DNA from 2 places in the Blautia sp. AM47-4 genome. Region 1 is predicted to be linked to the other one. Evidence: predicted binding sites of a transcription regulator. Region 1 holds the regulator's gene; the other holds the start of a gene.
What was found. The regulator Rex, encoded in region 1, represses fermentation and respiration genes when NADH is low (regulators of the CRP and FNR family bind a similar motif). The targets are predictions, from matches to a motif close to ATTGTTAANTANTTAACAAT.
Positions count from the first base shown of each region.

Region 1 (15,617 bases):
TTGACTGCAATCCTCTGATAATCTCGGATGCTGTTACATAGGAAGCACTGCTTTTTTCTTCCGCAGCCTCTCCCGCCTTTCCATGCGCATATGCCGCCAGTGCCGCTGTTTTGGCAAGGCTGATTTTTTTCTCGTTTTTTTCACACTGACGTTTTGCTGCAAAGGCGCCTGTGATTCCCGCGAGCACATCGCCGCTTCCCGCCGTCGCAAGCGCACTGCTTCCGCTTGTGTTTATGTAATACTGCTCACGCCCTTCCTCTGCTGTCACGGTTACGGAATCCTTTCGTACACAGCAGGCCTGGTATTTTTCGGCTGCCCTTCCGGCGCTTCCTGCCGGGTCACGCTGGCATTCTGCAATGGTCATGTGCAGCAGCCGTGCAAGCTCTCCTACATGAGGCGTTAAAATTTTTTCTGCCCGGCAGCCCGAAAGAATCTCTGCATCTTCTGCAATCAGGTTCAGCGCATCTGCATCCAGAACAAGAGGAACTTCTGTGTGCTGCACCGTAAAAACGAGCAGTTCTTTTGCCGTCCGGCTTTTGGAAAGTCCCGGTCCCGCAACAACAGCGTCCGCCCAGGCGAGATCCTGCAGCAGGGCTTCTTCCGGAAGCGGCTCATCCTCCTTCCAGAAATCCGCCATTGCTTCCGGCAGGGCACAGAAAAGCGGCGTACGGTTTCTTTCCTCTGTCACAACCTTTACCATGCCGGCACCGGATGCAAGGACTGCCCTGGCACACAAAACAGCGGCTCCGCACATGGCACCGGAACCGGCAAGTACCAGCACCTTTCCGAAGGTTCCCTTATTTCCCATCGGCGTGCGGGTAAGAAACCGGTCCAGATCTTCTTTTTCCACTGAACCGTACCAGGGCGTCTCCTCTTCTCCTGCATCAAAGCCGATTCCGATATCACGGACCAGGACCTCTCCGGCATATCGTTTTCCGGGATCAAAGAGAAGCCCTGGCTTTGCACAGGCAAATGTCACCGTGGCTCTGGCTTTCACCGCCGCATCAAGGACCTCTCCGGTATCCGTGTGGATCCCCGAAGGGATGTCCACGGCAAGAACAGGAACACCGCTTGCGCAGATTGCTTCCACTGCCCTCCGGTACTCCCCTGCCAGCGGACGGGATACGCCAATTCCAAAGATGGCATCTATGATAACAGTATATTCCCGGAAATCCGGATTCTTAACCTCACGGACCCCATAATTTTCCGCAATTTTCTTCTGTGCTCTCATGCCTTCACTGTATTTTTCCGGATTTCCAAGACAGAACAGTTCCGCATCCACCCCTTTCGTCTTTAAAATCCGTGCAATTGCCGCACCGTCCCCTCCATTATTTCCGGGACCGCACACAGCAAGGACTTTTCCTGTATCCCATGTTCCATTTTGAAGCTCCTCCACGCAGGACAGCGCTGCGCGCTCCATCAGTACCAGGGACGGTACCCCCATGGTTTCGATCGTATTGCGGTCTGCCTGCTTCATCTGTGCTGCTGTAAGAATCCGTTTCATCGCTTTTCCTCCTTTTCCTTCCTTATCCGGAAAGTGAACAGAAAAAGTCTCCGGTTTCCCGAAGACTCTCCTGCTTTTGTTTTGGTTTCTTAATTGTTCTTTGGATGCTCCGCCTCATATCTGGTCAGATTGTAGGAGAGACGCATCAGACTTTCGGAAAGATGGACGTTCTCGACGATCACATCTTTCGGAAGTTTTAAGTTTAGATCGGTATGTGCAAAATTCCAGATTGCTTTTACACCGTTGTCCACGAGAATCTCTGCCATCTCTACCGCTTTTGCTTTTGGCAGTGTCAAAGCCGCAATCTCTACATGGTGTTCCTTGATAAATTCCGGAAGCTCGTCCGCCATGCGGATTTCAATTCCGCGCACGGAGATTCCTTTTAATACCGGGTTGACGTCAAAAATACCGACCGTTTTGAATCCGCTTCTTTCAAAGGCCGCATAATTGGCAAGCGCCTGTCCCAGATTTCCGGCTCCGACAAAAATCATATTGTGGACTCTGTCCAGACCTAAGATTTTTCCAATCTCGCTGTACAGATACCGCACGTTATAACCATACCCCTGCTGGCCAAAGCCGCCGAAATTATTTAAGTCCTGGCGAATCTGGGAAGCTGTCACTTTCATCCGCTCGCTCAGCTCACCGGAAGAGATCCGTTCTACTCCGTCCTCCAGCAATTCGCCCAGGTAACGATAATATCTAGGAAGTCTTTTGATAACTGCCCGCGAAATTCCTTTTTCTTCCAAGATAAATTCCTCCTTATTTACACCTGCATATATTCATATTATATATGGTTGATAGAAAATTGTCAAAGATTTCTTGAAATTTTGTGTATTACTCTCTATAATAAGGATGGTGTGTTATGTCAAAATACAGAAATATGTTATCTGGAGGAACCACATGATTCTTGCATGTCAGAATATCTCGAAAGCATTCGGGACAACGGAAATTATCAAAAATGCATCTTTTCATATAGAAGAACGCGAAAAAGCCGCACTGGTCGGCATCAACGGTGCTGGAAAATCGACGCTGTTAAAAATCATCATCGGCGAAATGAGGGCCGATGAGGGAGAGGTCATCCTCTCCAAAGGAAAGACGATGGGCTATCTCGCCCAGCATCAGGATCTGACCGGACACCTTTCCATTTACCAGGAAGTGCTGACCGCGAAACAGAATCTGATCGATATGGAGGAACGCCTCCGTCAGATGGAAAGTGATATGAATACAAAATCCGGTGCAGAGCTGGATGAACTTCTTTCCACCTACACCCGCCTCTCCCATACCTTTGAACTGGAAAACGGATACGCGTACCGCAGTGAAGTCGTCGGTGTTTTAAAAGGTCTTGGCTTTTCCGAGAGCGATTTTGAAAAACAGGTGGACTCCCTCTCCGGCGGTCAGAAGACCCGCGTGGCACTTGGTAAACTGCTGCTTACCAAACCGGACATCATTCTGCTCGACGAGCCGACCAACCACCTCGATATGGACTCGATCTCCTGGCTCGAAACGTATCTTTTAAATTACAGCGGAGCCGTCCTGATCGTCTCCCATGACCGTTACTTTCTCGACCGCGTTGTCACAAAAGTCGTTGAAGTGGACAATAAAAAAGTAACAACTTTTGAGGGAAACTATACCGCCTACAGTCAGAAAAAAGCAATGCTCCGTGAAGCCGCTTACCATGCCTGGGTCAACCAGCAGCAGGAAATCCACCATCAGGAAGAAGTCATTGCAAAGCTGAAATCTTTCAACCGCGAGAAATCCATCAAACGCGCCGAGAGCCGTGAAAAAATGCTGGACAAAATGGATGTGCTGGAAAAGCCGACCGAAGTACGCTCCGATATGCGGATCCGTCTGGAACCGCGCATCACAAGCGGAAACGATGTGCTGACCGTCGAGCACCTCTCCAAAGCCTTCCCGGGACAGACGCTTTTCCAGGATCTGAATTTCGAAATCAAGCGCGGCGAGCGCGTGGCAATCATCGGAAACAACGGAACGGGAAAAACGACGATCTTAAAGATCTTAAACGAAGTCATCCGCCCGGATGCCGGCTCTTTTACACTTGGAAGCCGTGTACAGATCGGTTACTACGATCAGGAGCATCAGGTGCTCCACATGGAAAAGACCATTTTCCAGGAGATTTCCGACGCGTATCCATATCTGACAAACACCGAAATCCGAAATGTGCTGGCCGCCTTCCTGTTTACAAACGACGATGTCTTCCAACCGATTCATACCTTGAGCGGCGGTGAGCGCGGACGAATTTCCCTTGCCAAGCTGATGCTCTCGAACGCCAACTTCCTGATCCTCGACGAGCCGACCAACCACCTCGATATCGTCTCTAAAGAGATTCTGGAAAATGCACTGAAGGACTACACCGGAACGGTGCTATATGTCTCCCACGATCGTTATTTTATTAACCAGACCGCAACCCGGATTCTGGAGCTGACGGGACAGACACTCGTCAACTATATCGGAAATTACGATTACTATCTGGAGAAAAAAGAAGAGCTGACCCGCATCTATGCTCCTGCTGCCGATGCCGCCGCTCCGGAAGAAACAGCGGCTCCTTCCGAAGCCTCCTCCACAAAGCTGGACTGGAAAGCGCAGAAAGAAGAACAGGCACGTCTCCGCAAGAAAGAAAACGAGCTGAAAAAGACGGAGAAACGAATTGAAGAGCTTGAGACACGCGATTCGGAAATTGATGAGGAAATGTCGAAACCGGAAGTCGCAACGAATGTGGCAGAGTGTGTGAAATTAAGCAAAGAGAAAGCAGAGATTGCCGCGGAACTCGAAGAGCTGTATGAAAAATGGGAAGAGCTTGCCGAATAGACCTGGTTTTCCCCGGAAAAATTCAAAACAGAAAAAGCCGGTCCGGCGCATCCCTTTTTGCGGGAATGCCGGATCGGCTTTCTTTTTTGCTTCGTTTAATTATTTCTCCAGCTCCTCGCGGATGGCCAGGATGAAATCACGGCTGTTTAATACGGTCGGATTTTCCATGGTGGTGATCAGCGCAAGGTCTTTTGTCATTTTTCCACTCTCGATCGTTGCGATCGTTGCTTTTTCCAGACGGTCTGCAAATGCGGAAAGTTCTGCGTTTCCATCCATTTCCCCGCGTTTTCTGAGTGCGCCGGTCCATGCAAAAATGGTGGCCACGGAGTTGGTGGATGTCTCCTCACCTTTTAAGTGACGGTAATAGTGGCGCTGTACGGTTCCGTGCGCAGCCTCGTACTCGTAATATCCGTGCGGGGATACGAGAACAGAAGTCATCATCGCAAGGGAACCGAAGGCGGAGGATACCATGTCGCTCATGACATCGCCGTCGTAGTTCTTGCAGGCCCAGATAAAGCCGCCCTCTGCTTTCATGATGCGGGCAACGGCGTCGTCGATCAGAGTGTAGAAGTAGGTAATGCCTGCTTCTGCAAATTTCTCTTTGTACTCTGCATCGAAGATCTCCTGGAAGATATCCTTGAAGCGGTGATCATACTTCTTGGAAATCGTATCCTTGCTTGCAAACCACAGATCCTGTTTCGTGGACAGTGCGTACTCGAAACAGCTTCTCGCAAAGCTTTCTATGGAGTTATCCAGATTGTGCATGCCCTGAATGACACCGGCGCCGGTGAAGTTGTGGATCAGCTCTCTTGTCTCGGTGCCGTCCTCAGCCGTATAAACCAGCTCTGCTTTTCCCGGTCCCGGAATGCGCATTTCTGCATTTTTATAGACATCTCCGTATGCATGACGGGCAATCGTGATCGGTTTTTTCCAGTTGCGCACGCACGGCTCGATGCCTTTTACGACAATCGGGGTACGGAAAACGGTTCCGTCGAGCATGGCACGGATCGTTCCGTTCGGGCTCTTCCACATTTCTTTCAGATTGTACTCGGTCATACGCGCTGCATTCGGCGTAATGGTGGCACATTTGACTGCTACACCGTATTTCTTGGTAGCGTTTGCGGAATCTACGGTTACCTGATCGTTCGTCTCGTTTCTGTGTTCCAGTCCCAGATCGTAATATTCCGTTTTCAGGTCAATAAACGGGAGAAGCAGCTCATCTTTGATCATTTTCCAGAGAATTCTGGTCATCTCATCTCCATCCATCTCTACCAGAGGAGTGGTCATCTGAATTTTTTCCATAGTAGGCCTCCTTTTTCTATTCACGTTTATTGTATAAAGTATCCTATAGCTTGTCAAGTCAAAATTCGCCTGATTTTTTGGCATTTTCCCATAAATTCACACAATTTTTGCAGGATGAGAGGTGTTTTCCTTCATTTTTCTTTTTTTATGCTGCCGCACAGTGTCTCACAGAAGAGACAGAAAACGGTCTGTTTGAAGCATCCCATGCCCCTGACGGTTGCGCGGAAGGCCAAGGTCTCTCGCCGATTCGCAAAGCAGCATTTTCGCCTGGACATTTGTAAGATCCGGAACCCGTTCAAGTGCCAAAGCCACGGCTCCGGACACCCGCGGTGCCGCCATCGAGGTGCCGCTCTTCACCACATATTCCTTCCTGCTTCTTCCAGGCGCGCAGGAAATGAGACGTTTTCCAGGCGCGACAAGATCCGGTTTGCAGACGCAGTCCCGTGTCGGGCCGCATCCGGAGATTCCTCTTCTTGGCTCCAGCAGATCGCCCGCTCCCACGGTGATCACTTTTCTGCTGTTCCCCGGCGCCGTAATACTGCCCGGAGCGGGCCCCAGATTTCCGGCCGCTGTCACAACAGTGATCCCGTCATCCCAGGCGCGCTCCACCGCCTGTACTAGCAGATCATCCACCGTTTTTTCCTGCTCTGTTGTTCCCACTGAAATATTTAAAATGCGGATATTAAGTCTTATTCGCTCTTTGCACACCCAGTCAATCGCCGCGAGGATATCCTGCTTTCTTCCATTTCCCCTTCGGTCCAGAATCTTCACTACGACAAACCGGCATCCCGGTGCCGCACCCTGGTATTTTCCGCCGGACGCTCTTCCACTTCCGCCAAGGATACCACAGACATGCGTTCCGTGTCCATTGTCATCGTAAGGCGTCTCCCGCCCGTACACAAGATCCCGGAAGGCTACAATCCGGCCGTCAAAATCCATATGGGGAAAAATCCCTGTATCCAGCACGGCGGCTGTAATTCCTTTTCCTGTCAGATTTTCCTGCTCTTTCATCCATAAGCCCCTGTGTATTCTTATCTTATGGTATGCAAAAAAGGCTGCCTTTCGCAAAGAACAGCCTTTTTGTTTTTCTTTTCTATACTTAAAACTGAATCTGCTTTTCCCCTTTCCGTTTCCAGAGAGCTGCTGCAAGCGGGATGCCGCAGAGCTCAGCCAGGACAAAGGCGCCCCATATCAGATTCAGGTTTCCAAATCCTTTGAGAAGAAATGCAAACACCAGCGGCAGAATCGCCTGGCGTGTCATGGATATGTACATACTTTCTTTTCCAAGGGAAAGTCCCTGCAACGCCGCCTGATAGATCAGGCCTGGAATCGAAAGCAGATAGGCCACTGCCAGAATGCGGAGCGCCGGGACTCCAATGCGCATCAGATTGTCCGAGGCATCATATTGTATGTATGGCAATAAAAAACAGGAAGATATCTGCCAAAACCGTTTCGGTAAAGATCTTCCTGTCCTTTTTTCAGAAACTTTTCAAAAACATTACTTCTGCTGCTCCATTCGCTTCAATTCCGGCAGAACCAGAATCAGCATGGTGATAAAGCAGAGACTTCCGCCGATTACGTTTGATACCGGTTCGGCAAGGAAGACACCGTCCGTTCCCATGTGGAGTACGTACGGCATCAGATAGGTGAGCGGTACAACAATGAAGACTTTTCGGAGCAGGGAGAAAAAGATCGCCTGTTTCTTTTTATTCAGAGATTTGAATACGGTCTGTCCAATGTACTGCAGATCCATGAAAATGAATGCTGCAAAGTACTGCTTCAGAGCCGGAACCGCATCTGCGGTCAGTACCGCATCCGAACTGAAAATACCGATCAGCGCATGCGGCGCCAGAACAATCACGCTCCACATCACTGCGGTATAGCCGAGGATCATCGCACTCATGACACACATCGCCTTGCGCACGCGGGCCGGACGGCGTGCACCGTAATTATAGCTCAAAATTGGAGAAGTTCCCTCATTCATTGCATAGATCGGTGTCTCGACGAGCTGACGCACGCTCGATACGATCGTCATAACAGAGATGTAAATATCACCGCCGGTCACAGAAAGTACATTGTTGCAGCAGATCGTGACAAGGCTGTTGGTCAGCTGCATGATAAATCCGGCGGTACCGAGACTGACAATATTTTTCGCATAGCCTGCACACTCAGAAATTTCATCTTTCCGCACAAAGCGCACTTTCAGTTCCGATTTCCGGGTCAGGAAATACAGAACGAACACGGCGGAAAGTGTCTGGGAAATCACAGTTGCAATCGCAGCCCCCTGCACACCAAAACCAAATACAAAGATAAACAGCGGGTCAAGCAGCAGGTTTGCGACCGCTCCGATCGTGACGGAAAGCATGCCAACGGTCGAATAGCCCTGCGCGTTGATGAACGGGTTCATGCCGGTTGCCACCATCGACGGCAAAGTTCCGATCAGATAAATCATCATATAAGGATACGCGTATACCATCGCATCTGCCGATGCACCGAACAGCGACAGCAGTGGACGAGCAAACAAAAAGCCGATCACCATCAGTATGACAGCACAGACACATACCATGGAATACGACGTATTCATAATACGTTCCGCCTTTTTTTGATCATTCTTTCCACTCTCAATCGAAAACAGCGGAGCGCCGCCGCTTCCAAACAAGTTGCTGAATGCTGTGATGATAACGATCAGCGGAAAGCACAGACCGACTGCACCGAGTGCCGCCGTTCCTACCTCCGGGATCCGCGCGATGTAGACGCGGTCTACAATATTGTACAGCAGACTCAAAATCTGAGCAACCAGCATCGGGAGCGCTGCCCCGAAGATGTTTCCGGTTACGGTTCCATGTTCGAAATCAATTCGTTTCATTTGTTCCCTCATTCCCTTCTTTTTCACTTGCTTTTCAGTATAGCATGGCGTATTCTATATGTAAATTATTGTTTTTATATTGAAATTGAATAATTTTTATATAGTTTTTTCAGGAGGATTTTTATGGAACTTCGACAACTCGAATACTTCCGCGCCATCGTGGACGCGGGAACCATCAGCGGGGCGGCACGGGTGCTGCATATGACACAGCCGCCGTTAAGTTATCAGATCAAAATGCTGGAGGAAGAGCTTCAGGTGCCTCTTCTCATCCGCGGTACAAAGAAAATCACCCTGACCGAGGCAGGAAAAACACTGTATGAACAGGCAGGAACGCTTCTGATGCTTGCGGATCTCACCAGGCGCGAAGTCGTAAAATCCAGTCAGTCTGCGACACTCCACATCGGCATGACGCCATCCACCGTTTCGCTGCTCGCCGACTATCTCCTGCGATTTTCCCGGAAATACCCGCACATCCATTTTGATGTCCACGAGTTCTACCTTTGCTTTAAAAGACCAGCTCGAAAATCACATGGTGGATCTCACCACGCTCCGCACGCCAATCGTTTTAAATGGTTGCGAGACGAAGACCCTTTTAAAAGAGAGCATCACCGCCATGGCACTCCCTTCTCACCCGCTTTTTGCCGGGCGTGAAACCCTTTCGCTTACGGAACTTGCCGAGCAGCCGCTGATTCTGTCGAACCGCTACCGGAAATACATGCTCTCCGCTTTCGAGCAGGCGGGTCTGTTCTGCGATATCTATCTCACCTGCGAGGACGCCCGCACGGCAATGACAATGGCAGAAAAAGGCCTTGGCATCGCTCTTCTGCCGGCCTCCATGCTGAATCTTACCCATAAATTAAAGGCCTGCACCATCACAGATGCAGACCTTACAACCGAAATCCTGCTTGCCTGGCGCAAGGGGCGCCTTCCGTCTGAACTTCGGGCTTTTCTGGAATTGTGGGATGAAAATGACTCCCTCAATAATCAAATTCATGTTCCCCAACCGTAATCGTCTGCGTCAGTTTTTCATTCAGATACGGTTTACGAATCTCAATTAGATTCAGAACGGTGTAACCACGCTTTCCCAAAAATTCAATCATCCTGTGGTTATTGGGATGGACATAGTTGTAAACCGTATCGTTTCCATAAGAAGCTGCAATTTCTTCTGCCTTGCCATGCAGTGCGGCAGCAACTCCCTGCCGGCGGTACTCTTCTCTGACAAAGATGGATTCCACCCACACCACCTCGCTCTCAATACGACAGACAACATAACCTGCGTATTCGCCATGCACCGTGGCGGCAAACACTGGAAATCCTGCTAAAAGGTATTCCTTCATTTCTTCCCGTCCGTCTTCCACGTTCGGTTTTGATGCAATTCCTTTATAGGAACGCAGTTCTACTCGAAACAGCGCAACCATTTCTGCAAGGGCATCGTTTACCTGCCTGATTTCTACCAGTTCTATTTTTTTCATGGTTTCTCTCTCCTGCCACTGTCGTTCTTTTTCCTATTTGCAATTCGTCTCGCTGCTCATATCCGTGATCGAAGTATATCAGGCTTCTTTTCTCTTGCGAAACAAATATTCATCCAATTGTTTCCGAATCGTTTCCGGTATTTCTCTTGCCACCGGGCAGACCGCTGCGTTTGCGAATCTTCCGGTAAATACTGTCAGGAAATCAATATCTTTTTGCAGCTGCTCCATCGACATCACATCTTTGACATCGTAGCGGCAGTGAATCGGGGCGACATTTCCGTTGGCAATACGCGCAAACGAAACAGCCGGAACCCCATGATCGGCAAATGGTGTGGAATCACTGGAATAGACGCCGTTTTCTGCCGCAATTGGAAATCCAACTTCTGCAGCCATATAGCTGATGTAATGGGTAAGCTTTTCTTCTGCCGATACACAGGCGATAAATTTTCCCATATACGTTCCGATCATGTCCAGATTGATGTTCAGTACTGTTTGTCTCAGTTCTTTTTCATGATCTCTGACATACGCTTTTGATCCTAAAAGTCCTCTTTCTTCGCTTCCGCAGAATACAAACCGAAGACCATAATTCAGCTCTTTCCCTTTCATCTGCTCCATGATTCCAAGAAGCCCTGCGCATCCGCTCATGTTGTCATATGCACCATGCGAAAGCGATGTCGTATCATAATGCGCGCTTAAAACGATCCATTCTTCTCTTTTTCCCGGCAATTCTGCAATCACATTATGGGATTCTCCATCGTATTCCTTCTGCCGGATTTCCAGACGGATCTGTTTTACTTTATTTTTCACAAGTTCTACTGCCTGTGCGGAGTGAATCATAGCGCAGAGCACTTTCTTTTCCTCTCCGACAACGGCTTCCCGAAGATCTCTCTGATCAATGTCTGTATGTGGGTAATAGCTGTTTCCATATTGGAACAGAATCGCTTTCGCGCCTGCTTTCATCAAATCCTGGTACGCAAAAAATCCGATTCCCTGCGTATCCATCAGCACAATTTTATCTTTTGCACCGGCAACGGAAACCGGATCGGTTCCCGGCATATAGTAGAGTTCGCCTTCCACGCTTCCGCTTCCGCAGCATGTGAGCGCTTTGCATGGAATTCCCATCCCGTCTGCATACAAATGTGCCTCTTCGATTTCGCCCATTGCAACGCGGAAACTTTCCAGTTCTGCCGGGACTCCTAATGTCTCGCACTGCTCCTTTAAATAATTTGCAACCTGCAATTCTTCTTTTGTGCCGCTTGCATGCACAAAATCTGTCTGGTCAAAAATAGATTGTAATTTCATTATATTTACCTTCCCTTTCTTCCTTTAGTCAAGCGGATATTCGCAATCCGCTTTCGCTACTTGCTCATAACCAAAATCGAAATCCCATTTGTAAGCGCAAGCCAGATTTTCATGATTTACGCTTTTCCATGTTGCGCCCAAATATCAGAGAGACTCCATCAACCCTTTGATTCCCCGTTCTTTATAGATATCTTTATAGTATTGGACCTCATCTTTAATCAATTCATCGATCACCTGCATGCCAAGCAGTTCCACCGGCGCCTGGTCATCTGTGAGGATATAATTTCCTTTTTGATATTCTGTAAGATTTGAAGCAACTTCCTGCATCATATTTTTCAGATTTGCATTTGTAAGTTCGCCTGTATGCTTCGTCAGATTCTTTCCGATGTCCGGATCGTCCGACGCAAAGAGTTCCCGGTTGGATGATCCCGCCACATCGACGATAACCTCGGTAGTAAAGACACTTCCAATCGTATCTGAAAGGTACTGATTGATGTTTCCCTCTTTCGTTCCTCGCATATTCATATTTACCACCATGACGCCATCGTCCTTCAGATGCGATTTCACCAGCGCAAAGAACTCTTTCGAGGACATCTGGAATGGAATTGTGATGTCCTGATATGCATCAACCATAATCACATCATATGCTTTCTGCGAGGCGTTTAAAAACGCTCTTCCATCGTAAGTAGTCACCGGAACATCCTCTGAGAGTGAGAAATATTTCCGAGAGAGATCCGTGATCTTCTCATCAATTTCTACGCCTCGATATTCATGTCCCCAAAATATTTCCTGCACTGTGTGGCGTAGGTTCCCGTACCCATGCCAAGGATCAGCACATCCATCTGATCTGTCGGCTTGTCTTTGAGCATAAGCGGCGCCGCCATCGCATAATCATAGTACATTCCGGTCAGTTCATCCTGCTTCATATAGACAGACTGTACGCCAAACAGAACATTGGTAGACAATGCTACTCTCTCATCATTTTCGTACACCTGAAGATAGTTGTATACAGACTCTCCCTCATATGTCAGGTTGTTTTCCCAGAATGCGAAGGAATCGGAATAACCTGTTCCACAGCAGAACGCGAAAATAAGTACCGATGCAATCACTTTCTTTTTCCCTGCTTTTCCATCACAAAATACACGATGGATAACGCAAGTAAAATTCCCGCAAAGATCAGAAAAGTGATCGATGTTCCAACCGCAGGGATCGTAACAAACGTCGGCACAAAGGTACCAATAATGCTGCCGATCGTATTGAATGCTCCCAGTGTTCCCACCGTTTTTCCGTTATCATCCAGATTGCTCACCGAATATTTGACCAGCGACGGAGTTACCGTACCCAGTAAAAATAACGGGAACACAAAAATTACCATACAGGCCACAAACGCAGCCAGGATCAGAAAATTGTTATTTACGGAAAAAATCAGAACCGCAGAAATGCCAACAATGATATATTTTCCGACCACGGGAATTAACGCAATCCATAAAGCAGCTACGATGATACGTCCATAGAGCTTGTCCGGATTGGGCGACTTGTCCGCCGTTCTGCCTCCATAGATATTTCCCAGTGCCATAGCAATCATGATGGTTCCGATGATGATCGTCCATACAATCTGTGAAGAACTAAAATACGGGGCAAGCAGCCTGCTCGCACCAAGTTCTACCGCCATCACAGACATTCCGGAAAAAAATTCTGTCAGATACAAAAATAACTTGTTTTTTAAGATGCCACGATTTTTTCTTTCCATGTCGACTCCTTTTTTATTTTATCTTTTTGCTGCCATCATGCCGGCAAAAGAGTGAAACATACCGCAAAATGGAACGCACAGAATGCGGAAATGATTTTTCAAACGCGCTCTACTATCATACTATAGACTTCTTTGGAATTTTGCAATATATTTTTCCATGACTCTTAATGTCCAAACAGCCATCCCATAATTTTTTCATCCCGACAGAACAGATAACCGCCTCCGTGCTGATAAGTCACTTTCGTTCCTGCAAAGTAATTTTTCTCTTTTATATCCAGTACCAGCAAATTGTCTATTTCGGATTTTGCTAAACCCTGCTCTGCATACAGCTCATATAAAATCTGATACGCTTCTTTAAACGGTTCTGATCCATAATATTCATCACTTTCGCCAATCACAAAATAGACCGGTGTTTTTGCCTCTGTCACCGGTTCATATACTCCATCCCATTTGGAGCTGCACATGAGCGCTGCAGTAAACAGTTCCGGCTTTTTTCCCAGGATCAGCGCCAGCGTTTCTCCTCCGCCGGAATAGCCGTTACTATATACTTTTCCGGATTGATCTTATAATTCTCAAGAAGATACTACGTCAGCTCGATTGCCTGATCCGCGGATGTCTCACCCCAGTCATTTAACTGCGGTGCTACGATAATTATCTCCGAATTGTATTTTTGTGCCTCAAAACCAAAATCCTCTGTCCTGATATTTTCCCCCACACCTTGAAAGTACAGTCCCTGATAGCCGGGCAGTGTTACATATAATGCATATTCTTTTGTTCCGTCATAAGAATCCGGAATATATACATTATAATGAATATCCCCCTCCTGCTCCGAATGCAGGACACAATCCAGGATAAATCCCCGGTATTTCTCACTTCCTATGGTAACATTTTCCACTTTTTCCGGTTCTGCTGCCCCTTCTGATGCTGCTGTTCTTTCTGTTTCTTCCAGCTCTGTCATTTCTTCTGTATCCTTTGAATCCTCTATCTGTTCAGATCCCGCTGCCGGAACATCCATATTCCTTTTTCCAGCGCTTTTAAAAAACTGTCTGGATAGCAGAAGCGATATAGCAAAAATAGCAAAGCAAACCGTAATCAGCATTATTTTTCTTTTTGTCATAATGTGAATTCCTCCTTTTTTTACTATTTTTAATCATAGCAAAACGAGACCTCCATAAGAAGTCTCGTTTTTTTTCAGTCATAACCTTTCCGTTTATTCTTCTGGTCAAAGCTCTACCACTTTCGTTGCCAGCTTTTTGGCAAACCTTGCATCATGCTCCACGATCAGCATCGTTGGCTGGAACTGCGCAATCAGTTTCTCAATCTGCATCCGTGAAAATACATCAATATAATTCAGCGGTTCATCCCACAGATAGAGATACGCAGGTGTTAAAAGGCTGGCAGCAATCAATACTTTTTTCTTCTGTCCCTCGGAAAATTCCTCCATGTTTTTTACAAACTGTTCTCTGTCCAGATCCAGGCTGCGCAACATGGAAAGGAGCATTGGCTCATCAATTTCCTGCTTTTTGGCAAATTCTTTCAGCGTTCCGGACAGATGCGAGGTATCCTGGTTGATATAGGAAATAACGAGATTTGAGGCAATCGAACAGGTACCCGTTGCCATTATATTTTCGCCGGAAAGATTTTCGCATCCGGACATCGTAATTTTCCGCTTTTCGATTCCGCCATTGGAAGAATTTTGCAGGTTCTGCGTCAGAATATACTTGATCAGGCTGGATTTTCCACAGCCATTTTTTCCTTTCAGAAAAACACGGTCTCCTTGTTTCAGTTCAAAATTCAATCCGGTGATCACATGTTCTTTTCCATCCCGATATTTTAAGGAAAAATCCCTGCATTCGATCAGCCGTTCTTTGTAATGGGAAAGCGGCATAATCTTTAAATCTTTTACCGTTTCGATATCTTTTAACAGCCCTTCCTTTTTCTCGATCTCCCGGTCCATTCTCTCCTCGTACGCTTTGACGCGCGACTGCATTTTCTTCGTCTTTGCTCCGATATACGATCGTGTCGATATCGATCTGTCATGTTCTTTGGCTGGATCATACCCAATCTTGGTATTTTCATTTTTTTCTGCCCAGCGCGAAGAACGGTCGGCGGCTGCCTTTAGTTTTCCAATTTCTTTTACATGTTTTTCATGTTCCATTCTGGCGAAGTTGTCTGCTTTTTCCTTATTTTCCCACCAGCTGGAAAAATTGCCGCTCTGCACTTCGATCGAGGCCCGGTTTAAAACCAGCACATGATCGATACAGGCGTCCAGCAGATCCCTGTCGTGGGATACCAGAATAAATCCTTTTTTTGACGCCAGATATTTTTTGATAATCTCTCTGGCGTCCTGATCCAAATGGTTGGTGGGTTCATCGATCAGCAGAAAATCATTTTCACCGGAAAAAAGGACTGCAAGCATGACCCTGGTCCGCTCCCCAAAGCTTAACGTACCAAATGGTCTGTACAAAAGTTCTGCGTCCATATCCACTTTTTCCAATTCACAAAGAACTCTCCAGCTCTCTACTCCCGCTTTCCAGTCTTCCATCAGCTCCGCTGCTGTCCGTTCCAGATCTTTTTGTTTCACCGGATACGGAA
Region 1 covers NZ_QUHY01000007.1:136,318-151,934, reverse strand. Annotated here, with positions in the region: gene DW965_RS06990 (bifunctional ADP-dependent NAD(P)H-hydrate dehydratase/NAD(P)H-hydrate epimerase) at 1-1,504, opposite strand, end outside; gene DW965_RS06985 (redox-sensing transcriptional repressor Rex) at 1,594-2,250, opposite strand; gene DW965_RS06980 (ABC-F family ATP-binding cassette domain-containing protein) at 2,405-4,330, shown strand; gene DW965_RS06975 (NADP-dependent isocitrate dehydrogenase) at 4,430-5,632, opposite strand; gene DW965_RS06970 (S8 family peptidase) at 5,798-6,643, opposite strand; gene DW965_RS06965 (hypothetical protein) at 6,732-7,016, opposite strand; gene DW965_RS06960 (MATE family efflux transporter) at 7,131-8,498, opposite strand; gene DW965_RS19840 (LysR family transcriptional regulator) at 8,622-9,149, shown strand; gene DW965_RS19835 (LysR family transcriptional regulator substrate-binding protein) at 9,031-9,507, shown strand; gene DW965_RS06950 (GNAT family N-acetyltransferase) at 9,476-9,970, opposite strand; gene DW965_RS06945 (M28 family metallopeptidase) at 10,049-11,272, opposite strand; gene DW965_RS21050 (fused MFS/spermidine synthase) at 11,417-12,067, opposite strand; gene DW965_RS21045 (hypothetical protein) at 12,028-12,381, opposite strand; gene DW965_RS21040 (fused MFS/spermidine synthase) at 12,378-13,022, opposite strand; gene DW965_RS22495 (DUF6783 domain-containing protein) at 13,074-13,148, shown strand; gene DW965_RS19830 (hypothetical protein) at 13,187-13,450, opposite strand; gene DW965_RS19825 (hypothetical protein) at 13,606-14,139, opposite strand; gene DW965_RS06930 (ATP-binding cassette domain-containing protein) at 14,245-15,617, opposite strand, start outside.

Region 2 (15,617 bases), on a different contig from region 1:
GGGTATCTTCGTTGGATACCGTTACTTCGATACCTTTGAAGTACCAGTCCGTTACTCCTTCGGTTACGGTATGTCCTACACCGATTTCGAGATCAGAACCGATGACATCAAAGTAAGCGGCCGCGGTATGATGAATCCGAAAGTAAGCGTGACTGTTACCGTCACCAACACCGGCGATACTTATGCAGGAAAAGAAGTTGTACAGATCTACGCTTCCTGCCCGCAGGGCAGACTGGTGAAAGAGTTCCGCCGTCTGGCAGGCTTTGGAAAAACAAAACTGCTGGCTCCGAAGGAATCCCAGACCATGACCATCACCTTCCCGCTGTATCAGCTGACTTCCTATGAGGAGGAAAGCGCATCCTGGATTCTGGAGCCGGGCATGTATGGTATCTGGATTGGAAATGATCTGAATACATCTGTTCTCTCCGGCGCGCTGGAGCTGGACGAGAAAGCAGTCATGACAGCGTGTGAAAATATCTGCCCGCTGAAAGAGGAATTGAATGAGATTGTTCCTGATGCAGAAAAAGTTCAGGCAAGAGAGGCTGTATGGCAGAAGGAAGTAAAAGAAAAGAGAATGAGCGTGATCGAGCTTAAAGCATCTGAGATCCCAACTGAGAAAGTAGATTACCAGCGGTACCGGAAGAGCTTCCTGGAAAAGCAGGAAAGATTGTGGAATCCCTTTCTGTGGATCAGCTGGCACTCCTTGCAACCGGTGATCCGGGAAGAGCACAGGGCAACGCGCTTGGCTCCGCAGGAATTTCTGTTCCGGGAGCAGCAGCGGAGACATCCCCGTGTGCTTCGGAGGAGCCGTGGAATGTAACCACGATTGCTCTGGTCGACGGACCTGCAGGTCTTCGTCTGAAGAGAGAATACCAGGTAGACAACGGAGAGATCGTAGCGAGCGATTTCCTGGCGGCACTGGAAGGCGGATTCTTCAGCAAACCGCAGGAAAAACGCGGAACAACCTATTATCAGTTCTGTACCGCAATTCCGGTTGGAACACTTCTGGCACAGAGCTGGGATGTAGAACTGATCAAGAGAGTCGGCGAGATGATCGGCCATGAGATGGAGCTGTTCAACGTAACACTGTGGCTGGCACCTGGCATGAACATCCACAGAAATCCGCTCTGCGGAAGAAACTTTGAATATTATTCCGAGGATCCGCTGCTTGCCGGTATGATGGCGGCTGCTATGACGCTCGGTGTACAGAAGGTACCGGGCTGCGGAACCACGATCAAACACTTCGCATGCAACAATCAGGAGGATAACCGTATGGGCTCCGATTCCATCCTGTCCGAGCGTGCACTGCGTGAGATCTATCTGAAAGGCTTTGAAATCGCAGTCAAAGATGCACAGCCGATGTCCATTATGACATCTTACAACCTGATCAATGGTGTGCACGCTGCAAACTGCTACGATACCTGCACGAAAGCAGCGAGAGATGAGTGGGGATTTGCAGGAGCTATCATGACCGACTGGACAACCACCAACGTACAGATCCAGGGCGAGTGTACGGCAGCGGGCTGCATGAGAGCCGGAAATGACATGGTAATGCCGGGTCTGCCGGAGGATCACGAGAACATCAAAAAAGAACTTGCAGATGGAACTCTGACGATGGCAGAACTGAAACGCTGCATCTATAACACGGTAAATATCGTACTGCAGTCCAATATGTACGAGGGCGCAGTCAGCTACCTTGATCAGTTCGATGATCTGGATACCTATCTTGTCGTGAAATAAAAGAAGTGAAAAATATCTTATGGGGATATACAAAAAGCAGGGTTTGAAATGAACGGACATTTCGGTGCGTGAGACATTGGGGGACCCTGAAAAGAGGAAAGAAGTGCCATTCGCAGATGGGGGTCTGCGGAGCAGGCACTTCTTTTACGTATATTGTCTATGAACCGTGAATACATTGACAGTAAGGCAGAAAATAAGGAGGCGCAAAAAGCAAATGAGAGAACGGGATGAGAATGCATATATTCGTTTTTTTTGCCCTCTGGTTTGCGGCCGGTATGACTCTCGGTGTACTGCTGCTGCTTGCGGCATCCCACACGGGAATGAAGGAGGGAAATAGCGTCCGCCTCTTTCAGGCGGAGGCGTTTTTTGGAAGAAAAATTTCCGCAAAGGCCTGCTTTTCCTATCTTCTAAAGGTACGGTTAGCACCGGCATTTGCGGGACTTCTCTTTGGATTGACGGCAATCGGTGCGTATTTTGCCACTGCTGCCGTTTGGGCATATGGTTTTCTGTGTGGCGTCTTTCTCTCGGCTGCCTATCTGCAGAACGGAATGGCAGGTCTTTTATTCTTTTTTCTGGCTCTTTTTCCGCAGATTTTCCTCTACCTTGCCGCGTTATTTCTGATGGCTGCTGCGTGCAGCCGGATGGCAGAGACGAATCACCTTGCCGGCGGCATACAGAAAAAGGAATATTTTTGCTTCGGCGTGCGCTACTTCTTTGCACTGATCCTGCTTCTGTGGGGTATTCTGCTTGAGAGTTATGTCAATCCGTGGTTTCTTGCGAAAATCCTGTAAAAACGGTCGGAAAAGGGAATTGCATTTTTGAAAAAACGTGTATATAATTAAAAGCATTGTTACCCTTTATCGGGCAGTGAGAGGGAGAAAAAAGCAAAAAGGAAAAAAGCTATGCAGGAAACGATACAGTCATTTACGGACTATCTACAGACGGAAAAGAAAGCGTCAAAAAATACAGAAGTCTCCTATCAGCGCGATCTTCGAAAGCTGGCAGTTTTTTTGAAGGAGCACGGAATAGAAAAACCGGAGCAGATGAATGCAACGGTTTTAAATTCTTATTTATTATATCTGGAGCGGGAACACTTCTCCCCGGCAACGATCTCGCGCAGCATTGCGGCGATTCATATGTTTTGCCAATATGCATGTCAGGAGGGAAAAATGGTATCTGACCCGTCGAAAGCGTTGCAGCCACCGAGGGTTGAGCGAAAAATGCCGGAGATCCTTTCCATCGCAGAGGTCGATCTGCTGCTTCGCCAGCCCAAAACCGACACGCCAAAGGGGATCCGCGACAAAGCAATGCTGGAAATGCTGTATGCGACCGGTATCCGCGTCAGTGAGCTGATCCATTTGAAGATACAGGATGTCAACCTTATGATGGGCTACATCACCTGCCGCGATGAAAAGGAGCGGATCGTTCCGTTCGGCGGACCGGCGAAAAAGGCGTTGGAGCAGTATCTGGGGAGTGCGCGCGCAGCCCTGATGCATGGACGGGATGATGATGTATTGTTTGTCAACTGCTCCGGAGGTCCGATGAGCCGTCAGGGATTCTGGAAAATTCTGAAATCCTATGCGAAATCCGCAGGCATTACGGCGGATATTACGCCGCATACCCTGCGTCATTCGTTTGCAACCCATCTGCTGCAAAACGGTGCGGACTTAAAGAGTGTCCAGGAGATGATGGGACACGCCGATATTTCGACGACGCAGATGTATCTCCACCTTGGTGTGAATAAAATCAGGGATGTGTACCGGAAGGCACATCCGAGAAAGTAAAGGTGGAACAGAAAAGTAAAACGATAGAAAAACCTCCGCCGCAGACTGGTGAAAAACTGCAGCGAAGGTTTTTGATGTTTTTAGGGTGTTGAGAAAATTTAGCACTCCTCAGCGATATCATAAATCAGGCGTTCGGTCTGATCCCAGCCAAGGCACGGGTCAGTGATGGATTTACCATAGACATGATTTCCGCATCCGATTTTCTGATTGCCAGGCTCCAGATAGCTTTCGATCATAACACCTTTTACGAGACTTTCGATATCCTTGTTGCATCGTCTTGTGTGCAGAACGTCTTTGACGATACGGATCTGCTGCTCGTATTTCTTTCCGGAGTTGGAATGGTTGGCATCGATGATGGTAGCCGGGTTTACGAGATGTGTTTCGTTGTATTTCTCCAGCAGAAGCTGAATGTCCTCGTAGTGATAGTTCGGCACGGAGTTGCCGTGCTTGTTGGTCGCACCGCGGAGAATGGTGTGCGCCAGCGGATTTCCGCTTGTCTTTACCTCCCAGGTACGGTAAATAAAGGAGTGGGAGCCCTGTGCGGCAATGACGGAGTTGATCATAACAGAAAGATCACCGCTGGTCGGGTTTTTCATGCCGGCCGGAATGTCGATGCCGGAAACAGTCAGACGGTGCTCCTGGTTTTCTACGGAACGTGCGCCGACCGCAACATAGGAGAGAATATCGGACAGATAGCTCCAGTTGGACGGATACAGCATTTCGTCTGCAGAAGTCAGATCAGTCTCTTCTACTACACGCATATGCATTTTACGCATGGCGATCAGGCCGTGCAGCAGGTCCGGCTTTCCTTCCGGGTCTGGCTGATGAACGATACCTTTGTAGCCTTCACCTGTGGTACGCGGTTTGTTGGTATACACACGCGGGATGATGATCAGTTTGTCGGATACTTTGTCAGCAACCTTTGCCAGACGGTGATTGTACTCCAGAACAGCGTCTTCGTTGTCTGCGGAGCAAGGTCCTACGATAACAAGAAATTTATCGGAATCCCCGGTAAAGACTTTTGCGATTTCAGCGTCACGCTGTTTTTTGATTTCAGTTGCGCGGGCGCTTAAGGGATATTGTTCCCGGATCTCTGTTGGGGTGGGAAGTTTTCTTACAAATTCAAGGCTCATTTTCGTTCTCCTTTATCTTAGATGCACTTCTTTTCTAGCTGCGGACAGAGGAGCGTTCTTGTGTGCCCCGTCGCAAACTATCTATAAATTATAATACATAACGCGAAGATTGTCGATATTTTTTCGGCGAAAATTCTGTTTCTCTTAAAAAAGATAGAAAAAAGGTATCAATGAACAGCAAATCCGTTTGCAGATTCCCGATGCAGGAACAAAAGTGCCATTGTCATAATGGTAAGTTCACTTGCAAGAATACCATAGAGATAGCCACGGATGCCGAAAACCGGGACGAGAAAAAGAATTGCAAGAATACGAATTACATCTCCGGCAAGGTTCTGGAAAAAAACGAGAGAAGTTTTTCCAAGGCCGTTTAAAATGCTTCCAAGTGTCGTTTCCAGATAGAGAAAAGGACTTAAAAATGAAAGGATACGCAGAAAAACGCCGACTTCTTCGTTTTGAAAAAGGAAACGTCCAAGCCACGGACCGAAAAAGAAAAAGGCAAAAACAGCGGAAGTGCCAAGCAGCACACAGAAAGAAATTGTATAACGGATCGTGTCTGATATTTGCTCCGGCGTACCGTCGGCCTGCTGTTTTGCTACGCCGGGCAGAAGCATGACGGACACCGCGTGGGTGATGGCAGATGGAAAAAAGATCATCGGAAGTGCCATACCGGTGAGAATGCCATACTGCGAGAGCGCTGCTTTCCGGGAAAGACCGAAGGTGACCAGACAGCCGGGGAGCAGAGCACTTTCAATGCTGTGGAGGACATTCAGAAGAATACGGTTCAGCGTAAGCGGAAGATTCAAAACGGCAAGCTCTCGGAAGGTATCGTACCAGAGGGTCTTTTCTTTGAAAAAAACAGAAATCGGGCGGTGTTTCTGAGGGGACCTGCTGTGCGAGACGGACAGGCAGGCCATCAGAAAGAGACACGAAAAGAGTTCGCCGGCGGCAGTACCGAATGCAGCGACAGCGGCAGAGGGGAGGCTTGTGGAAAGACAGAAAAGCCAGGCAAGGTAGGAAGCGCCCATGCGCACGAACTGTTCCAAAAGCTGGCAAAAAGAAGGCAGTGCCGTCTGATTCTGGCCAAGATACCATGCCGAGAGACAGTTGTGGATCCCGGAGGGGAGAATGCCGAGTGATAAAATCCGGAGGAGCAGAATCGTCCGCGGCTCAAAAAGAAGCCGTGTTCCGATAAAATCCGCGCTGAAAAAGAGAAAGATGGAGGCGGAGAAGGAAAGTATCACTACAATGCCGCATCCGGCCGCCAGACAGATCTTTGCCCGTCTGGAATCCTTTTTGGCAAGGTACGATGCGACAAAGCGCGAGAGCACCGTCTGCATGCCGCCTGCGCCAAGGGAGAGCATCAGTGCGTAGAGTGGTGTGGCGAGCTGGTAGATACCAAAGGCTTCCGCACCGATCCGGCGCGACAGGAATATTCTATAGAGAAATCCAAGAATTCTGCAGATGATCCCGGACGCGGTCAGGATCAGTGTGCCAAGAAGAAGCGTGTTCTTTCTTGTGATTTTCAGCATGGGATAGACTCCTTTCACGGCATTGCGCAGATAGTCTAAAATATGCGAAAAAACTCCTTGACAGAACCCCGTGATAGGTGCTATTCTGAGTGAGAAATAAATCCGATTAAAACTGTCGGAATTGGAAAACGACAGCACAGGAAAAAGGAGAACCAGGAATGAAATTATCGACCAAAGGAAGATATGGTCTGCGTGCCATGATCGATCTGGCGAGTCACGAAGAAGAGGGTGCAGTGTCCATTGCCAGCATTTCAGAACGCCAGAATATCTCAGAGAGCTATCTGGAGCAGCTGGTGCGTCCGCTTCGAAAAGCCGGATTCATTGAGAGTGTGCGGGGAGCAGGCGGTGGATATGTACTTGCAAAACCGGCAGATTCCATTTCGGTAGGAGATGTTCTCCGTGTGCTGGAGGGCGGACTCGAGGCAGTCACGTGCTCGGTCAATGAAGGCCTGGGCGGCTGCGATGCGGCCGATTTCTGCGTCACGCGTTTTGTGTGGCAGAGGATCAATGAGGGAATTACGAACGCTGTGGATTCCATCAGCCTCGGAGAGCTGGTTCAGCAGAGCCGGCAATTAGAGAAAAACAGAAACAGCGATAGAAATGACAAGGAGTGAACAACAATGATTTATCTGGACAATGCGGCAACAACAAAAACAGCCCCGGAAGTTGTCGAGGCTATGCTTCCTTATTTCAGCGAATACTACGGAAATCCATCCAGTATTTATGCAATTGCAGGAAAAGCAAAGAAGCCATCACCAAAGGAAGAGAGCAGATCGCAAACGTGCTCGGCGCAAAACCGGAGGAAATTTATTTCACAGCCGGCGGCAGCGAGTCCGATAACTGGGCGTTAAAAGCTACCTTTGAAGCATATAAAAATAAAGGAAACCACATCATCACCACAAAAATCGAGCATCATGCGATTCTTCATACCTGTGAGTATCTGGAAAAAGAGCGCGGTGCGAAAATCACCTATATCGCGTCGATGAGAACGGCGTTGTCAATCTGGATGAACTCGAAGCAGCCATCACACCTGAGACCATTCTGATTTCCGTTATGGCGGCAAACAACGAAATCGGAACGATTCAGCCGATCAAGGAAATCGGAAGAATTGCAAAAGAACACAATATTTTATTTCACACAGATGCCGTACAGGCATTTGGCCAGATCCCGATCAATGTGGATGAGTGCAATATTGATATGCTCAGTTCCAGCGGTCATAAGATTAACGGACCGAAAGGAATCGGCTTCCTTTACATCCGAAAGGGTGTGAAAATCCGCTCCTTCGTACACGGCGGTGCGCAGGAAAGAAAACGCCGTGCCGGAACAGAAAATGTACCGGGCATCGTAGGATATGGAGTTGCGGCAGAGCGTGCGGCAAGAACTATGGCGGAGCGTACCGCAAAAGAAATCGAAGTACGTGATTATCTGATCAACCGTATTTTAACCGAGATTCCGAACTGCCGTCTGAACGGCGATCCGGTAAAACGTCTGCCGAACAACTGCAACATCAGCTTTGAATTCATCGAGGGAGAGTCCCTTCTGATCATGCTGGATATGAAAGGTATCTGCGCATCCAGCGGTTCTGCATGTACTTCCGGATCCCTGGATCCGTCCCATGTACTGCTGGCCATCGGACTGCCGCACGAGAAAGCACACGGTTCCTTACGTCTGACTTTAAGTGAGGAGATCACAAAAGAGGACGTTGATTTTGTTGTAGAGCAGATTAAAGCGATCGTAGACCGTCTGCGCAGCATGTCCCCGCTGTATGAGGATTACATCAAAAAACAGCAGGGTAAATAAGTTTAAAAAAATAAGACAGTCCATCCAGAAAGCCGGTACAGAAAAATTCAGGTAAAAGCTGTGCCGGAGGAGGACTGCTTTGAAATAGTTCAGGAGGAAGAATAACAATGTACAGTGAAAAAGTAATGGATCATTTCCAGCATCCGAGAAATGTAGGAGAAATTGAGAACGCAAGCGGTGTAGGTACCGTTGGAAATGCAAAATGCGGCGATATCATGAGAATGTATCTTGACATCGACGATAACGGCATCATTCAGGACTGCAAATTCAAAACCTTCGGCTGCGGCGCCGCAGTTGCAACCAGCAGTATGGCAACCGAGCTGGTAAAAGGAAAAACCATCCAGGAAGCTCTGGAAGTAACCAACAAAGCTGTTATGGAAGCACTCGACGGACTTCCGCCGGTCAAAGTTCACTGTTCTCTGCTTGCAGAAGAAGCAATTCACGCTGCACTCTGGGATTACGCAGAGAAACACCACATCAAGATCGAGGTCTTGCAAAACCGAAGTCTGATATCAGCGAGGGCGAGGAAGAGGAAGAATACTAAGTATGGGAAAAAAGAAAGTAGTCGTTGGAATGTCCGGCGGCGTAGATTCCTCGGTGGCAGCGTATCTCCTGAAAAAAGCAGGATACGATGTCATCGGGGTGACCATGCAGATCTGGCAGGATGAGGCCGAGACAGTCCAGGAGGAAAACGGGGGCTGTTGCGGCCTCTCTGCTGTTGATGATGCAAGGCGCGTGGCACAGGTGCTGGACATTCCGTATTATGTCATGAACTTCAAAAAAGAGTTCCGTGAGAACGTCATGGACTATTTCACGAACGAATATCTCTGCGGCAGAACACCGAACCCGTGTATCGCCTGCAACCGCTATGTGAAATGGGAAGCGTTGCTTCAGCGCAGTCTTTCCATTGGAGCGGACTACATTGCGACCGGACATTATGCAAGAATCGAACAGCTTGCCAATGGACGGTATGCGATTGCAAATTCGGTAACAGCGGCAAAAGACCAGACGTATGCACTGTATAATCTGACCCAGGAGCAGCTTTCGCATACGCTGATGCCGGTCGGAGACTACACAAAAGATCAGATTCGTGAGATTGCAGCAAAAATCGGTCTTCCGGTAGCAAAAAAGAAGGATTCCCAGGAAATCTGCTTCGTGCCGGATCAGGATTACGCTTCCTTTATCCAGAACGAGACAGGAATCGTGGCACCGAAAGGCAATTTCGTGAATACAAAGGGTGAAATCCTCGGTACCCATGAGGGGATTACCCATTACACCGTAGGACAGCGCCGCGGACTCGGCCTTCCGATGGGACACCGCGTGTTCGTACTGGAAATCCGTCCGGAGACGAACGAGGTTGTGGTCGGCGAAAATGAAGAGGTTTTCGCAAAAGTAGTAAAAGCAAACAAAGTAAACTATATGGCAATTCCGCCGCTGGAACTTGGAGAAGAGCTCTCCTGCACCGCAAAAATCCGGTACGGGCACAAAGGCTCCCCGTGCGTGATCAAACGGACCGGGGAAGATGAGATTACCTGTACCTTCCCGGACGGCGTGCGTGCTCCGACACCGGGACAGGCTGTTGTCTTCTACGTGGACGGCTGTGTCGGCGGAGGCGGAACGATTACGGAGGCCGAAAGATGAAAATAGCGGACTGTCATATGCACAGTTTCTTTTCAAGTGACAGCGAAGCACCAACAGAAGAGATGGTAAAACGGGCAGTCGAGCTGGGACTTCCGGCAATCTGCCTGACGGATCACTACGATATGGATTACAGTACCGGCGAGTTCCAGCTCGATACACCGGCATATGCGGCAAAAATCCGGGAACTGCAGGAAAAATACCACGACAGAATTGATATCCGATTCGGCGTGGAACTGGGACTGCAGCTCCACTTAAAAGAACGGATGGAAGAGTATGTAAATGCGTGGCCGTTCGACTACGTGATCGGCTCCATGCATGTCATTGACGGAAAAGACCCCTATTATGAGGATGCTTTCCCGGACTGGACAGCAGAAGAGCTGTACCGGGCGTATTTTCGGGCTACAGCAGAAAATATCCGGTTCTTCCACAATTTCCAGACGCTTGGTCATCTGGATTATGTGGTACGCTACTGCAGAGAAAAGGGAAAAGATTACAGCTACCGCGCATTTACGGACGAGATCGATACCATTTTAAAAGAGCTGATTCAGTACGATATCGCGCTGGAAATCAACACCGGCGGCTACAAGGCAGGCCTTGGCGTGCCGAATCCGACGCCGGATGTCATCAGAAGATACCGGGAACTGGGCGGCGAAAAGATCACCTTCGGTGCCGATGCCCACAAACCGGAACATATAGCGTTTCATTTCGCGGACGCGGCAGCTATCGCGCAGGAAGCCGGATTCCGGTACTACGTGCGGTTTAAAGAGAAAAAGCCGGAATATCTGCCGATCCAATAGAAAACACGCAGGAAAAGCCGGAAAAAGCCCCAGAAAGGCTGGATTCCGGCTCTTTCTGCAATAGACGGATCTTTCGAAATTTTGCAGAAATACGGATTGGCATCCGGCTTCTTCACAAATTTTAGAAATAATTTCGTATTTTCTTGAAAATAGAACTTGAATTTTCCGACGAAATTAGGTATTATACAGATAAGGTTGATGTTTCTTTAACAAAGTACAGAGACTCAAAATTAAAATTCACTTTTTAGGAGGAATTGAAAATCATGGCAGTAAAAGTAGCAATCAATGGTTTTGGCCGTATCGGACGTCTTGCATTCAGACAGATGTTTGGAGCAGAAGGTTATGAAGTAGTAGCAATCAACGATTTAACATCCCCGAAGATGTTAGCTCATCTGTTAAAATATGACTCTTCTCAGGGAAAATATGCTCTGGCTGATACCGTAACATCCGATGAAGATTCCATCACAGTAGATGGCAAAAACATCAAAATCTATGCTTTCCCGGATGCTAACAACTGCCCATGGGGAGAGCTTGGCGTAGACGTAGTTCTGGAGTGCTCCGGATTCTACACCTCCAAAGCAAAAGCTCAGGCACACATCAATGCAGGCGCTCGTAAAGTAGTTATCTCCGCTCCGGCTGGTAACGACCTTCCGACCATCGTTTACAATGTAAACCATGAGACCCTGACAGCAGACGACAACATCATCTCCGCTGCATCCTGCACCACAAACTGCCTTGCACCTATGGCAAAAGCTCTGAACGAACTGGCTCCGATCAAATCCGGTATCATGGTTACTATCCATGCTTACACTGGAGATCAGATGACTCTGGACGGACCGCAGAGAAAAGGCGATCTGAGAAGATCCCGTGCAGCTGCAGTTAACATCGTTCCAAACAGCACCGGTGCTGCAAAAGCAATCGGCCTTGTTATTCCGGAACTGAACGGCAAACTGATCGGTTCTGCACAGCGTGTTCCAACCCCAACCGGTTCTACCACAATCCTTACAGCAGTTGTAGAAGGAACTGTAACTGTTGACGAGATCAACGCAAAAATGAAAGCATCTGCAACCGAGTCCTTCGGATACAACACAGATGAAATCGTATCCAGCGACATCGTTGGTATGAGATATGGTTCTCTGTTCGATGCAACTCAGACCATGGTTCTTCCGCTGGACAACGGAACAACAGAGGTACAGGTTGTTTCTTGGTATGATAACGAGAACTCCTACACAAGCCAGATGGTTCGTACCATCAAATACTTCAGCGAGTTAGCATAATTTAACAAACTGAACGGCAAAATTTCAGAGCCCAAAGGGTCCGGTCTGTTAAGGACCGGGCCCTTTTTGCGAATGCGGCGGAAAAATACGGCATAAAAACAGCCATTTTCCGTGTGCAAAAATTATAAACTGCATTTTTAAATAAGGACCGCGATGCCGCAAAAACAAAGAAACGGCGCGGCAGATGCAGTTGGATATATGGAGGGAAACGCCCATGTTAAACAAAAAAACCGTAGATGATATCAACGTAAAAGGAAAAAGAGTCCTTGTAAGATGCGACTTCAACGTTCCGCTGATCGATGGAAAAATCACAGATGAGAACCGTCTGGTAGCTGCTCTTCCGACGATCAAAAAACTGATCGCTGACGGCGGAAAAGTAATTCTCTGCTCTCATCTTGGAAAACCGAAAGGAGAACCAAAACCAGAGCTTTCTCTTGCACCGGTTGCAGTTCGCCTTTCCGAGCTTCTCGGACAGGAAGTTAAATTTGCAGCAGATCCTGAGGTTGTAGGACCGAACGCAAAAGCAGCTGTTGAGGCTATGAAAGACGGAGATGTAATCCTTCTGGAGAACACCCGTTATCGTGCAGAAGAGACCAAAAACGGTGAGGAGTTCAGCAAAGAACTGGCTTCCCTGTGCGACGTATTCGTAAATGATGCATTCGGAACCGCACATCGTGCTCATTGCTCCAATGTTGGTGTTACTAAATATGTTGACACTGCAGTTGTTGGTTATCTGATGGAGAAAGAGATCGCATTCCTTGGAAATGCTGTCAACAATCCGGAGCGTCCGTTTGTTGCCATCCTTGGTGGATCCAAAGTATCCAGCAAGATTTCTGTTATCGACAACCTGATCGATAAAGTTGATGTCCTGATCATCGGCGGTGGTATGGCTTATACCTTCGCAAAAGCAGCAGGCGGCACCGTTGGTGATTCTCTGCTTGAGATGGATTATCTGGATTATGCAAACAAAATGAAAGAAAAAGCAGCAGCAAAAGGCGTGAAACTGCTTCTTCCGGTAGACAACGTTGTTGCAGATGCATTCTCAAACGACGCAAATACACAGGTTGTTCCGGCCGGACAGATTCCGGATGGCTGGGAAGGTCTGGATATCGGACCGGAAACTGCAAAACTGTTCGCTGATGCTGTTAAAACTGCTAAAACCGTTGTATGGAACGGACCGATGGGATGCTTCGAGATGCCGAATTTTGCAGCAGGAACCAAAGCAGTTGCAGCAGCACTGGCTGAAACAGATGCAGTTACGATCATCGGCGGCGGAGATTCCGCAGCAGCTGTAAACCAGCTTGGATATGGCGATAAGATGACTCATATCTCCACTGGCGGCGGCGCTTCTCTGGAGTTCCTGGAAGGAAAAGAACTGCCGGGCGTTGCAGCAGCAAACGACAAATAAAACAACGATTCAGAGCGCAAGCGGAATCGAGAGGTGGCTCTGAACCGTTTCAATAAGTAAAACTAAGGAGATCAAACGATCATGGCAAGAAAGAAAATTATCGCCGGAAACTGGAAAATGAACATGACTCCGAGCGAGGCAGTAGAGTTAGTTAATACATTAAAACCACTGGTGGCAAATGACGACGTTGACGTGGTTTTCTGCGTACCGGCCATCGATATCATCCCGGTTGTAGAGGCTGCAAAAGGCTCCAACATCCAGATTGGTGCTGAAAATATGTATTTTGAGGAGAAAGGTGCTTTCACAGGCGAAATCTCCCCGGCTATGCTGACAGACGCTGGCGTGAAATACGTTGTACTTGGCCACTCTGAGAGAAGAGAATACTTCGCAGAGACCAGCGAGACCGTAAACAAAAAAATGCTGAAAGCTTTCGAGCACGGCATCACCCCGATCATGTGCTGCGGAGAAACTCTGGAGCAGAGAGAGCAGGGTGTAACGATGGATTTCATCCGTCAGCAGGTAAAGGTTGGATTCCTGAATGTAACAGCAGATCAGGCAAAAACAGCCGTTATCGCTTACGAGCCAATCTGGGCAATCGGAACCGGCAAAACTGCTACAACAGAGCAGGCTGAGGAAGTTTGCAAAGGCATCCGCGAGTGCATCGCTGAAATCTATGATGATGCAACAGCAGCAGCTATCCGTATCCAGTACGGCGGCTCTGTAAACGCAAAAACCGCACCGGAACTGTTCGCACAGGAGAACATCGACGGCGGTCTGGTAGGCGGAGCATCCCTGAAACCAGATTTCGGAGCTATCGTAAACTACAATAAATAATTAGATTTTGTACGAAATCAATCAATAAAACAGGCTAAAACGCCACCAAACACGGTGAAATTTGGCAGAAATGTCAAAGGGAAAGTGTTTGGTGCGTTTGCTGTTTTACGACGTGATGGCAATACCGCTCTTTAGGATCTGGCGTAATAAACTTCTGCAATGCTTTTTCGCACTTGCGGACATCTTCCACATGTGATATGATGGGAACGACAAAAAGTGTCGGAAAAACCGCATGATAGAGGGAAAAAACGCGGCAAATCAGACGACGCGAAAGAAAGCATAAAGGAGAATATGATTATGGCAAGAGAAATCATTAATACAGAAAAAGCACCGGCAGCAATCGGACCTTATGTACAGGCGGTCGCAGACAACGGCCTTTTATTTATTTCCGGACAGCTTGGCTTTGATGTAGAGCATGACAGCGTGATCCCGGAAACCGTAGAAGAGCAGGCAACCCTCTCTTTAAAGAATCTGGACGCAATCATGACAGCAGCAGGAACTGACCGCACGAAAGTGATGAAAACAACCATTTTCCTGACCGATATGAACGATTTTGCCAAGGTAAATGAAGTATACGGTGCTTTCTTTGGCGAGTCCAAACCGGCTCGTTCCTGTGTAGCAGTTGCCGCTCTTCCGAAAGCAGCAAAAGTGGAAATTGAATGCATCGTATCCCTGAAATAAGAGAGAGAGATGAGTATGGCAGAGGAAAGAGTAATTAAAATCGGAATGCTGGGTCTTGGTACTGTCGGTACCGGTGTGTATAAAGTGCTGAAAAGCCAGCAGGAGGAAATGCTTCCGAAGCTGGGAGCACGTGTAGAGCTGAAAAAAATTCTTGTGCGCAATGTGGAAAAAGCAGCTGCAAAGGTTGACGATCCCTCCATCATTACCACCAGCTTCGAGGAGATTGCCAATGACCCGGAAATCGAGATTGTTGTTGAGGTTATGGGTGGAAAACAGCCGGCCATGAATTACATTCTTGCCTGCCTGGATGCTGGAAAGAATGTTGTAACGGCAAATAAAGATCTGGTGGCATCCGAGGGCAAAAAAATCCTTGCGACAGCAAAGAGAAACGGAAAAGATTTTCTCTATGAGGCATCCGTGGCGGGAGGAATTCCGATCATCCGTCCGGTGAAACAGTGCCTTGCCGCCAATCATATCACAGAGCTGATGGGTATTTTCAACGGTACCACAAATTTCATTCTCACAAAAATGTCGCAGGAAGGCATGGAGTTTGGTGATGCGCTCCGTCTGGCGCAGGACATGGGCTATGCAGAAGCAGACCCGACCGCAGATGTGGAAGGTCTTGATGCCGGCCGCAAGGTAGCAATCCTAGCTTCGGCAGCGTTCAACTCCAGAGTGACATTTGAAGATGTTTACACCGAAGGCATTACCAAAATCACGGCGACTGATATCGAGTATGCAAAAGAGATGGGATGCACGATCAAGCTGCTTGGCGTGGCAAAAGATACCCCGGAAGGAATCGAAGCCCGCGTTCATCCGATGCTGATCGACAGCAATCATCCGCTCGCGACTGTCAATGATTCCTACAATGCCGTATTCCTGACAGGCGATGCCGTACAGGATACGATGTTTTACGGACGAGGTGCCGGAGAGCTTCCGACTGCGAGTGCCGTTGTGGGCGATATTTTCGATGTTGTGCGCAATATTTTATGG
Region 2 covers NZ_QUHY01000006.1:111,678-127,294, forward strand. Annotated here, with positions in the region: gene DW965_RS19790 (glycoside hydrolase family 3 C-terminal domain-containing protein) at 1-820, shown strand, start outside; gene DW965_RS19795 (glycoside hydrolase family 3 protein) at 1,033-1,740, shown strand; gene DW965_RS05995 (stage II sporulation protein M) at 1,968-2,531, shown strand; gene xerD (site-specific tyrosine recombinase XerD) at 2,643-3,524, shown strand; gene DW965_RS06005 (3-deoxy-7-phosphoheptulonate synthase) at 3,623-4,657, opposite strand; gene DW965_RS06010 (polysaccharide biosynthesis protein) at 4,825-6,186, opposite strand; gene DW965_RS06015 (RrF2 family transcriptional regulator) at 6,345-6,800, shown strand; partial or broken gene nifS (cysteine desulfurase NifS) at 6,807-7,986, shown strand; partial or broken gene nifU (Fe-S cluster assembly scaffold protein NifU) at 8,094-8,530, shown strand; gene mnmA (tRNA 2-thiouridine(34) synthase MnmA) at 8,533-9,627, shown strand; gene DW965_RS06035 (histidinol-phosphatase HisJ family protein) at 9,624-10,424, shown strand; gene gap (type I glyceraldehyde-3-phosphate dehydrogenase) at 10,688-11,701, shown strand; gene DW965_RS06045 (phosphoglycerate kinase) at 11,916-13,109, shown strand; gene tpiA (triose-phosphate isomerase) at 13,191-13,943, shown strand; gene DW965_RS06055 (RidA family protein) at 14,241-14,624, shown strand; gene DW965_RS06060 (homoserine dehydrogenase) at 14,640-15,617, shown strand, end outside.
Region 2: gap (type I glyceraldehyde-3-phosphate dehydrogenase) is a predicted target of Rex. The motif match lies at 10,619-10,638, and genes of this name have one in related genera.